DNA from 3 places in the Leptolyngbya sp. AN10 genome. Region 1 is predicted to be linked to each of the others. Evidence: predicted binding sites of a transcription regulator. Region 1 holds the regulator's gene; each other region holds the start of a gene.
The links. Region 1 encodes NtcA, which controls nitrogen genes in cyanobacteria. Its sites were predicted from a motif close to TTTGTANNNNNNNNTACAAA; they were not measured.
Positions count from the first base shown of each region.

Region 2: the regulator NtcA is predicted to act here: its motif matches at 1,746-1,765, upstream of ACQ4M5_RS20735 (replication restart DNA helicase PriA).
Region 3: the regulator NtcA is predicted to act here: its motif matches at 1,991-2,010, upstream of rpoD (RNA polymerase sigma factor RpoD).

Region 1 is NZ_JBNXVP010000028.1:16,680-19,960, reverse strand. Features, by position in the region: gene ACQ4M5_RS29370 (PHP domain-containing protein) at 1-647, shown strand, start outside; gene ACQ4M5_RS29365 (YdeI/OmpD-associated family protein) at 633-1,235, opposite strand; gene ntcA (global nitrogen regulator NtcA) at 1,598-2,236, shown strand; gene ACQ4M5_RS29355 (DUF3084 domain-containing protein) at 2,354-3,281, shown strand, end outside.
Region 2 is NZ_JBNXVP010000015.1:8,766-12,046, forward strand. Features, by position in the region: gene ACQ4M5_RS20715 (hypothetical protein) at 1-61, shown strand, start outside; gene ACQ4M5_RS20720 (DUF2103 domain-containing protein) at 62-349, opposite strand; gene clpS (ATP-dependent Clp protease adapter ClpS) at 346-669, opposite strand; gene ACQ4M5_RS20730 (DUF4230 domain-containing protein) at 825-1,529, shown strand; gene ACQ4M5_RS20735 (replication restart DNA helicase PriA) at 1,839-2,018, shown strand; gene rlmN (23S rRNA (adenine(2503)-C(2))-methyltransferase RlmN) at 2,061-3,086, opposite strand.
Region 3 is NZ_JBNXVP010000015.1:178,582-181,862, reverse strand. Features, by position in the region: gene ACQ4M5_RS21550 (GNAT family N-acetyltransferase) at 18-458, shown strand; gene rpoD (RNA polymerase sigma factor RpoD) at 605-1,726, opposite strand; gene ACQ4M5_RS21540 (hypothetical protein) at 2,550-2,939, opposite strand.

The DNA of each region.
Region 1 (3,281 bases):
AGGATGCGGTAGCGCTACGACAGGTTTTTGCATCGCTGACGGCTAAAAGTTGCCCGCTCACCTACAATTTCCACATGCACACGACGCATTCGGATGGGCAGCTACACCCTGAAGCGTTAGCACAACAAGCGATCGATCTTTCGCTCAAAGGATTCGCGATTACGGATCACCATCAGATCAGCGGATACCAAATGGCACAGCGCTATATGGAGACGCAATCAGGGACAGAGTTGCCGCAGTTGTGGACGGGAACCGAGATTACGTCTCGCTTGCTCGAAACTGAGGTACATATTCTCGGATTTGCGTTTGATCCAAATCATGCGGCGATCGCGTCTTATCTCCAAGGTTCTGCGCCTCAAGGCGATCGCGCTCAAGCAGCACGAGTGATCAGTGCGATTCAGCAAGCAGGCGGGATTGCGGTGTTGGCACATCCAGCGCGATATCGTCGATCGGTGGATGAGTTGATTCCAGCAGCGGCAATGGTGGGAATTGATGGGGTGGAAGCGTTTTACGCCTACAACAATCCAAAGCCGTGGATGCCGAGTCCAAAAGAGACGGCACGGGTGACAGAGTTGCAGGCTACGTTTGGATTGCTCAGTTCTTGTGGAACCGATACGCATGGGATGAACTTGCTACAGCGGCTTTGAAGATGCCTGATCGAGCGGTGATCGCTTTTCAACCGCAGCCATCACCGTTTTTTCGATTCGATTCTGTCGAGTTTCAGAACGTTTGGCACTCTCGATCCAATAGAGAATTACTTTCTTGGTCGAGTTGCTGAACGTCTGAAAATTTTGTTGTGCGATCGCGTTCTTTTCCAATGCGTCAATCAAATCGGGCGGCATGATCAAAGCCTCGATCGCATCCAAAGAAGTCCAAGATCCGTCGAGTTTTGCCGCTTCAATTTTTCTGATCCCCGCCTCGGTCATTAATCCTTCGGCAATTAACTCCTCAATGTATTGCTTGTTGAGTTTCGACCAAACGCTTTTCGGTTTTCGGGGCGTAAAAATCTGCATATAGCGATCGTCATCCAACGATTTCGCTTTGCTATCAATCCACCCAAAACAGAGTGCTTCTTTCACCGCTTCACTGTATCGAATACTTGGCTTTCCGCTTTTTACTTTGTAGTAGATTAGCCAAATTCCGATCGCGGTTTCATAATTTTGTTTGAGCCAATTTCGCCAAGCGACTCTGTCGATCGCTTCGGTTTTGTCTAGCTGATCTTCAAACTTCGGCATCGCTAAATGGCTAAAAGGTGATTCTCTTTATTCAAATCATTAACATTTCCTTAACACTTCCCTCTGAATCCTGGTTGCTTTCACGCTATGATGTGTGGAAATTATTGAGAATCTTTAAAACAAGATCCCAATAGTACTGAAAAAAACCGGTCTAAACTTAGAAATTTTACAGAGATTTTCAGAATCAAAGCGAAAATGTAGCGCAGCGTACAAAAACCATTTGATGAGTCAGTTTTAGTGGTCTAAAGTCATCGATTGTTCACAAAGTGCACATCGCGTTACTGACTCGGTAAACTGCTCCAGTTTCACTCGATACGACAAGGAAAGAAATGGTAGTGACCAAGGATAGACCGCTCGCAACAATGTTTCGTCAGATCGGAGGAGGCGCGTATCCTCCCGTTATTGAGACGTTTGAACGCGGCAAAACAATCTTTTTTCCGGGTGATCCAGCCGAACGAGTCTATTTCCTGGTTAAAGGAGCCGTCAAGCTCTCACGAGTGTATGAAGCAGGGGAAGAAATCACCGTTGCGCTGTTAAGAGAAAATAGTGTATTCGGCGTGTTATCACTGATTACCGGACAACGCGCCGATCGCTTTTATCACGCAGTCGCATTTACGCCAGTCGAATTGCTTTCAGTGCCGATCGAACAAGTCGAAAAAGCACTCAAAGAAAATCCGGAACTCTCGATGTTGATGCTGAAAGGCTTATCGTCGCGGATTCTCCAAACCGAGATGATGATCGAAACCCTGGCGCATCGAGATATGGGATCGCGCTTGGTAAGTTTTCTATTGATTCTCTGTCGCGACTTCGGAGTGCCTTCGCAAGAGGGGATCATGATCGATCTGAAGCTGTCGCATCAAGCGATCGCAGAAGCGATTGGATCAACTCGCGTCACTGTGACTCGCTTACTCGGTGATTTGCGTCAGGACAAAATGATCTCGATTCACAAGAAAAAAATCACCGTTCACAATCCTGTAACGCTGAGTCAACAATTCACTTAATTCGCTTAGAATTCTTTCCTGAAAGACGCGCCCGAAGTTTAGAGCGAACAGGCATAATGAAAGGCGAGTCTGGAATTGTCTTAGACCGTCTGGGGCTAGGGTTGTCTTGGGAGTGATATGTCCGATGTCGGGCTGATTTTAATTTTGGTGGTGTTGGTGTTGGGAGGAGCGATCGCGACAATTGGCGATCGTTTGGGGACTCGCGTGGGAAAAGCCCGCCTGAGTCTGTTCAATCTCCGTCCTAAGCAAACCGCTGTCGTGGTGACAATTTTGACCGGAACGCTGATCTCAGCTTCAACGCTTGGCATATTGTTGCTGGCAAGTAAGACGTTTCGTGAAATGTTACTGAACTTCGGGCGGATTCAGACAGAACTGCGCGATCGAGGACGCGACCTTGAAAAAGTGTCCGCTGATTTGAAAGCGACCGATGCTCAGAAGGCGCAAGTCGAAAAGCAATTGGCAGAAGCGCGATCGGAACGTGCTCAAGTCGAAGAGCAATTAAAACGAATTAACGCGAATTTGCAAACCTCGATCAATCGACAACGAGAAACGAATGCTCAACTCCGAACGACAGAAGCGCAGCGAGATGCGACTCGCCAACAATTGGTTGCGGTGTCTGAACAAGCGTTAACGTTACGAACAGGGATCGAGCAACTGCAAGCCGAGCAGCAAAAATTAATCGAGCAGCGTGATCAGGTGAAGGCTCAAATTGCGGAGCGAGATGAAGAAATTGCCGAACGCACGAGCGTGATCGAACAGCGCGATCGAGAAATTAGCGAACGCGATCGGGTCATTGCTCAACGCGGTACAGAGTTGGAAAAATTAGAATCTCAGCTTAAAGAACTAGCCTCTCAACAAGCAGCACTAACTGAAACACTCGGACGATTTGAACGAGATGTTAAGCTGATTCGGAGCGGCGATCTCGCGCTTTATCGAACTCAAGTCTTGTCTTCGGGTGTTGTGCGAGTCGTGGAACCGAGAGGTGCAAGAGTCGCAGTTGATCAATTATTGCAATATGCGAATCAGTCCGCGATTCAAGCGCTTC
Region 2 (3,281 bases), on a different contig from region 1:
CTCTTGTGCGTTGAGCATCCCGCTTCATCGAATCGCTTCGGCTCAACAACAAGCAGAATAATCACTTCAAACACTGAGCGATCGCAGATTCAAGCTGATCCTGTTCGAGCGTCGTGAGGATGAAGACCTCTTGAACCGATTTACCTTGACGTGCGATCGCTTTAAACCCGCCCCGAATCGGCACAGAAATTTTTAATTTGAATTGAGGCGAATGAGAGCGGACTGATCCAATCACTGCCGGAGTCACAGTCTGAATTCCCTCGATTTGAACGAGCTTCTCAAGAATCGGAATCAACCCCGGAATATACGTTGAGTGCGTGATCACCAGCCGCCCTTGTTCGTTTTTCATGATTTCTCCAAGGGAGCCATCGTCAAGCCCTCGATACTCAATTGTTGATGGTAGAGTTCAGCCTGTTCGAGCGGACCCGTCCAAACGATCGCTTGTCCTTCAAAGTGCACCTGATTCGTGAGCTTCCAAGCGCGATCGCTGGTCATCTGCGGAATGTACTTCATCAAGCACTTGGCAACGTGCTCGAACGTATTAAAATCGTCATCGAGCACAATCACTTTGTAATTTGGGTACGTTTGGCGGATCGTTTGACTGGTCTTTTCAGGAGTTGTCACGCTCCCTGCCATCATCGAAGTGAAATTAACAAAAACGCTAGTCATAACGCAACAGGGGGGCTGGAATTCACAAAATTTCCTATCAAATTCTAATTCAGTCTTCACCAAGTCGCCCGACTTTCAAATCGTAATTCTGTACTACACTTGAAACATTGGATTTTCTGCTTAAATAAAAGGCTGTTGCGGCATTAAGTCAGACAATGCGAAGAAAAAACCGCCAGAAACCAGGAATCGGTAGCGTGTTTAAGAATATTAGTTTGATGTTGACCGGAAGCGGACTGCTGTTGGGAGCAGTTTTAGTCGTTGGATTTCTACGATCGGGCGATCGATTCTTTGATCAATTGCGCGGTTTAATTGATGCCAAGCCGCCAGAACCTAAAGTCGAAACGCGATCGGTCGTGATTCAGCAGATTCGTCAGGCTAGTGAACTCACAACCGCTGTGTTTACGATGGAAGCCGTGGTTCCGACTCAACAGGATTCCGCGATCGCAGGTGTGGTGATCGGGACAACGAAGCTTTTATACATTGCGCGGGGAGAAGTTCGTGCAGGCGTTGATTTAAGCACTCTGACTCCAGAAAACGTACAAGTGGCAGATGGAACAGTTCGATTGCGCTTACCTGCTCCGAAGATTTTGGATAAAAAAATCGATGTTAGTCGATCGAGTGTGTACGACTACAATCGTGGTCCACTGGGATTAGGTCCTGATGTCGCTCCAAACTTGCAAAAATTGGCACAGGAAGAAGCCTTGAGAAAAATTCAGCTTGCAGCGTGTTCAGATGGAATTTTAGAAAAAGCCAACGATCGAGCAAAATTAGCGGTAACTTCCTTAATTCGCATTTCTGGCATTAAAGAGGTGATTGTAGAACCACAACCTGTCGCCCCACAACAATGTTCAGCTTCTTAAGTTGAATTAAAGAGCGCAATCTTTGGCTTTTCCTAACACTACATACGCTAAGAATCGCCATCATTGCAGCATTGATTAAACTGGGGATCACACTGTAGATAGGTGATCCCCGGCTTTGCAAAATTTAAAATAAAAATAACTTTGATTCCAAATAGCATTTTTGCTGTCCATAATGGAGATCGATTCGATGCCGCAATTTGTAGATAAATCGTTAATGTAGTAGCGAAAAATACAAATTGAAGATTGAATCTTATCCATTCAAAGCTCGAATTTTTATTAATTTTGCGATCCGTATTGAGGGAATTTAAAATGCAAGTGATTCAAACCGTTCGCTGTCCAAACTGTGGCAGTCCCGCCGAACGATTTCATATCCAACCGGATCAATTAACCCGGACGCAATGCGGAGCGTGTGACTATCTCATGATCACTTGCTCGAAAACAGGCAGAGTGATTGAGGCTTATGCTCCCGGAATTTACGCCCGTCGATAAGCCACTTTAGAAGTTTCCAGAAGTCTCCAAATTTGGAGGCTTCTAATTTTTTGAACTGTTTGCAAACGAAGCCCTTAACTGTCCACAAGCCGCATCCGCTTCCAATCCGCGAGTTCTTCGGACACTCACCGCAATATTACGATCGCTCAATGCCTTGACAAATTGATTAATCCGCCGCTGATCCGGTCGCTGATAATCCACTTCGCTGATCGGATTGTATGGAATCAAATTCACATGGCTCTGGAAACCACGCAAATGATCCGCAAGCTCGATCGCATGTTCCGGGCAATCATTTACACCCGCAAGCAAAATATATTCAAACGTCACTCGTCGTCCAGTGAGTTTCACATATTCGCGGCATTCATCTAAAAGCACATCCAACGGATACTGCCGCGCACTTGGAATCAGTCGCTCTCTTACATCTTGATTCGAGGCATGTAAACTTACCGCGAGAGTTGCCTGTAGATGATGCTCCGCAAGTTTACGGATTCTACCGGGAATCCCGACCGTAGAAATCGTGATGTAGCGACGACCGATTCCGATATCTTCATTCATCGATCGAACTGCGCCCAATACATTCTCGATATTCAACAGCGGCTCACCCATGCCCATGAAGACAATATTACTGACCCGCTGTTGAAAGACTTCTTGAACGGTCAGAACCTGATCCACAATTTCATGTCGTTCGAGGTTGCGATTGAAGCCACCTTTTCCAGTCGCGCAAAAATCACACGCCATTGGACAGCCGACTTGAGAGGAAACACAAACGGTGAGGCGTTTATCAGTTGGAATACCGACTGTTTCAACAATTTGACCGTCATTCAGGCGCAGAAGAAATTTGACTGTTCCATCGATCGATTTCGCCTGATGATGAATCTCCGATCGACCGATCGCACAATCCGCCATCTCAGAGCGCCACTGTTTCGGAAAGACGGAAATTTCGGAGAGCGATCGAGCGCCCCGTTGGTAAATCCACTGATGTAACTGTTGTCCTCGATAAGCAGGCTGTTGCTGCTCTTTGACCCACTCGGTTAATTCTGGAAGGGATGCCCCTACTAAGGCTTTCATAAGAGACTCGGAACGGCTAGAAAAAAGTCAGGAGATTTGGCAGAAACTTCACCAAAACTTTACGGGGACCGGAAGGATTGCGTGAATAGAGAAATACCAGTCCGAATTACGGAGTAATGTCCTCGTATCTGATTCAGACAGAGTTCTATCTTAAACGGTGCGATCGACATTCTGGGATTGGCTGCGCTAATTTGC
Region 3 (3,281 bases), on a different contig from region 1:
AGTGCTAAGGAGCAAAAATGGAAATTGTCCGCGCTCAACTAGGAGACCTTGAAGCAGTTTCGAGGCTATTTGATCAGTATCGGGTCTTCTATCAGCAACCCTCAAATCTTGAAGCTGCGATCGCTTTTCTTCAGGAACGCTTCCAAAAGAATGACTCCGTTATTTTCTTAGCTCGTAATCAAGAACAAAGTGTTGGATTCACTCAGCTTTATCCAAGTTTTTCCTCGGTATCGATGCGCCGAGTCTGGATTCTGAATGACTTATTTGTAGAGCAATCTCATCGCCAGCAAGGGATTGCAAAGCGCCTCATAGATACAGCAGAAAGTTTTGCACGAGAAACTGGAGCCGTCCGAATTGCTTTATCAACGCAAATCTCTAACGCGACCGCTCAAACTCTTTATGAATCTCGTGGATATGTGAGAGATGAAAGTTTTTATCACTATTCGTTGAGCTTGTAAATGTTGACCCAGAAATGGGCTGTTAGTGTACGGAGGTACACTTTGTTTGTGTAGCCCCGAATTCTATTCGGTGGGCATCTTGAATTTCTACTAAAAAACCCGATCGCACTAACACGATCGGGCAAATAATCAGAAATGGTTGAACCTTAACGAATGTATTCTTTCAGAACACTGTTGCGATTCGGGTGACGGAGTTTCCGCAGTGCCTTCGCTTCTATCTGACGAATCCGTTCGCGAGTCACGTTGAAGATTTGTCCGATTTCTTCGAGGGTCTTCATCCGACCATCATCCAAACCATAGCGTAAGCGCAATACATCTTTTTCGCGTGGGCTAAGAGTTGCCAACACGCCTTCAAGATCTTCCCGCAGCAAGTTCTTAGAAACCTGATCTTCTGGTGTTTCACCATCAGATTCAATAAAGTCACCCAAGCGAGAATCTTCTTCTTTCCCGATCGGGGTTTCCAACGAAATCGGCAACTGTGCGGACTTAGCGATGAAACGAAGCTTCTCGATCGTCATTTCCATCCGAGTCGCGATCTCTTCTTCAGTCGGCTTGCGTCCCATTTCTTGAGACAACAGTTTCGTTGTCTTTTTGATGCGGGAAATGGTTTCGTACAAGTGAACCGGAAGACGAATCGTTCTCGATTGATCTGCGATCGCTCTTGTAATTGCCTGACGAATCCACCAGGTTGCATACGTCGAGAACTTGTAGCCTTTTTCGTGGTCGAACTTTTCAGCCGCCCGAATCAGACCCAAGCTACCTTCTTGGATCAAGTCTTGGAAGGACAAACCGCGATTCATATATTTTTTCGCGATCGACACCACCAATCTCAGGTTCGACTGCACCATTTTGTCTTTGGCGCGACGACCCAAATGGAGACGGTGACGGAATTGGGGCAGAGGCATCTTCACCTCTTGTGCCCAATCTGCATCCGTCGGTTCTCGATCGAGCTTGTCTGCTAACTTGAACCGAATCCGCTCCAGTTCCAGCAAGTCTGCAATTTTTCGTGCAAGTTCGATTTCCTCATCTGCACGAAGCAGGCGAATTCGACCGATTTCTTGCAAGTACAACCGAATCGAATCTTCGGTGTAGTGCTTCTTCTTCGCTTGAGTCCGGCGACGAGTTGCACGCCCCTTACCGGGTTTCCCCTCTTCGTCATCCTCTCCTAGATCATCCGTATCATCCAGGTCGTCGAGTTCTAGCTCAACCTCTAGAGCTTCTGAAGGGTCGAATGCTTCTTCAACAAGTAAGTCTTTGGCTTGGGTCATGCCGCGTTCCTCATGCTCCTTAAGTAATGAAGTAAAATGTCCCAGCACTGAAACAGATGTTGGTCACTTCGATGCAGTCTGGCTGATTCAGGGGTGTCGATGGCAAGCGAAAACAAGCTCGCTCTCGTCCACTGGAATGCAGTCGAGCGATCGGTAAAATGATCTATTTGAAATTAGTCACTGTCCCAATGTTCCGGGGAAATACGGTTGGCACAATCTGAATTTCTGAGATCATTATTTCTAAATGATTGGAATGTCTCCCCGATTGTAGCCTTTCTCACAAAAGTTGCACCCTTTTTCTGATTTCTTTATGGAATCGATTAAGGCAAATCTACTGTACTTAGCATTCACGTTGCCATTCCGAAGAGCGCGACCAATGTGATTGCGCGTCGTTTCAAGTTTGTACGGTGATGTGTTTAACCGGGTGAAAGTTGTGGACGATTGAGGCTTTCAATCTTGACTCAAATCTATCGCAAAATTCTGGTGTGATCCACGCTTGTTTCTCTCTGCCACCCCCAAAAGTGATAGATGTTTCGCTGTTCTGTTGATAACGGTAGCCCAATTTTGTGAACATGACGCACTCTCTTGATTAGGTTCATTAATAAGATGCGCTCTCGCAAATTAAGCCTGAATGCTAATAGGTAAAGGGTGTCTGACTGTATTTAGTCCCCTTAACCTGCTAATAACCAGTGATTATTTAGAGTGTATCAAATCAAAGGTAAGCGCTCTAAATAATCAGTTTTAGTTATTACGTTTTAGAAGGAATTAAGAAACTCTGTCTCTAGGTAGATGCTCGGATATGTCAGCAATCTTTAACAGAGTTTCAAATTTGCTGACAGTATTGACGGGCGGATGCGGAGTGAATCAGAGAAAATAGAACATCTGAACTTAAAGGTTTGACCAGAAAGCCATCGACATCGGGATGCTGGTCTTGATGGAGCCAACTTGGAGAGTCAGTCTCAGTGACGATTACCAAGGTCATACGATCGGCATTTGCGATCGTTCTAAGTTGATGAATCGTAGCTTCAGATCGAAGATGCTCCTGCAAAATCACGAGACAAGGAGGATTCTGACTGATCCTTACCAGGGCTTGATCAGCAGTGTCCACGATCTCTACATCGAAAGCGGCTTGCTGGAGCAACGATTCTAATCCCTGCAATTCTTCGATTTGTGGCGCTAAAAGTAGAATGTATGTGGACGACGGAAGAACCATGACGAAAGTACCAATCTGAGTCTTAATATAGCGACTGTTGAATTTGGAATTTCGGTGATCAAAATTGATGAAATTCTTTTGGTGATTCAGTTTCAATCCTTGATTGTCGGTTTTTATGCTTCGGTATTTCTTAGCTTTTAATCTTTTAGAAATACTTCGGGTAAACTTTTTCAGTGAAATCTTCAAGTTCTTTTGAAGTTATGAATTAAGTGGAACGCTTTTTGGTGCTCTTACCTTCAATAACTGATTGAGATTTTCCTGGATATATAAGGCTTTGCCGAGATGTAGCGAGTTCTAACATTCCCTGATTATTGACGATCTATTTCCTTGAAAATTTGCGTT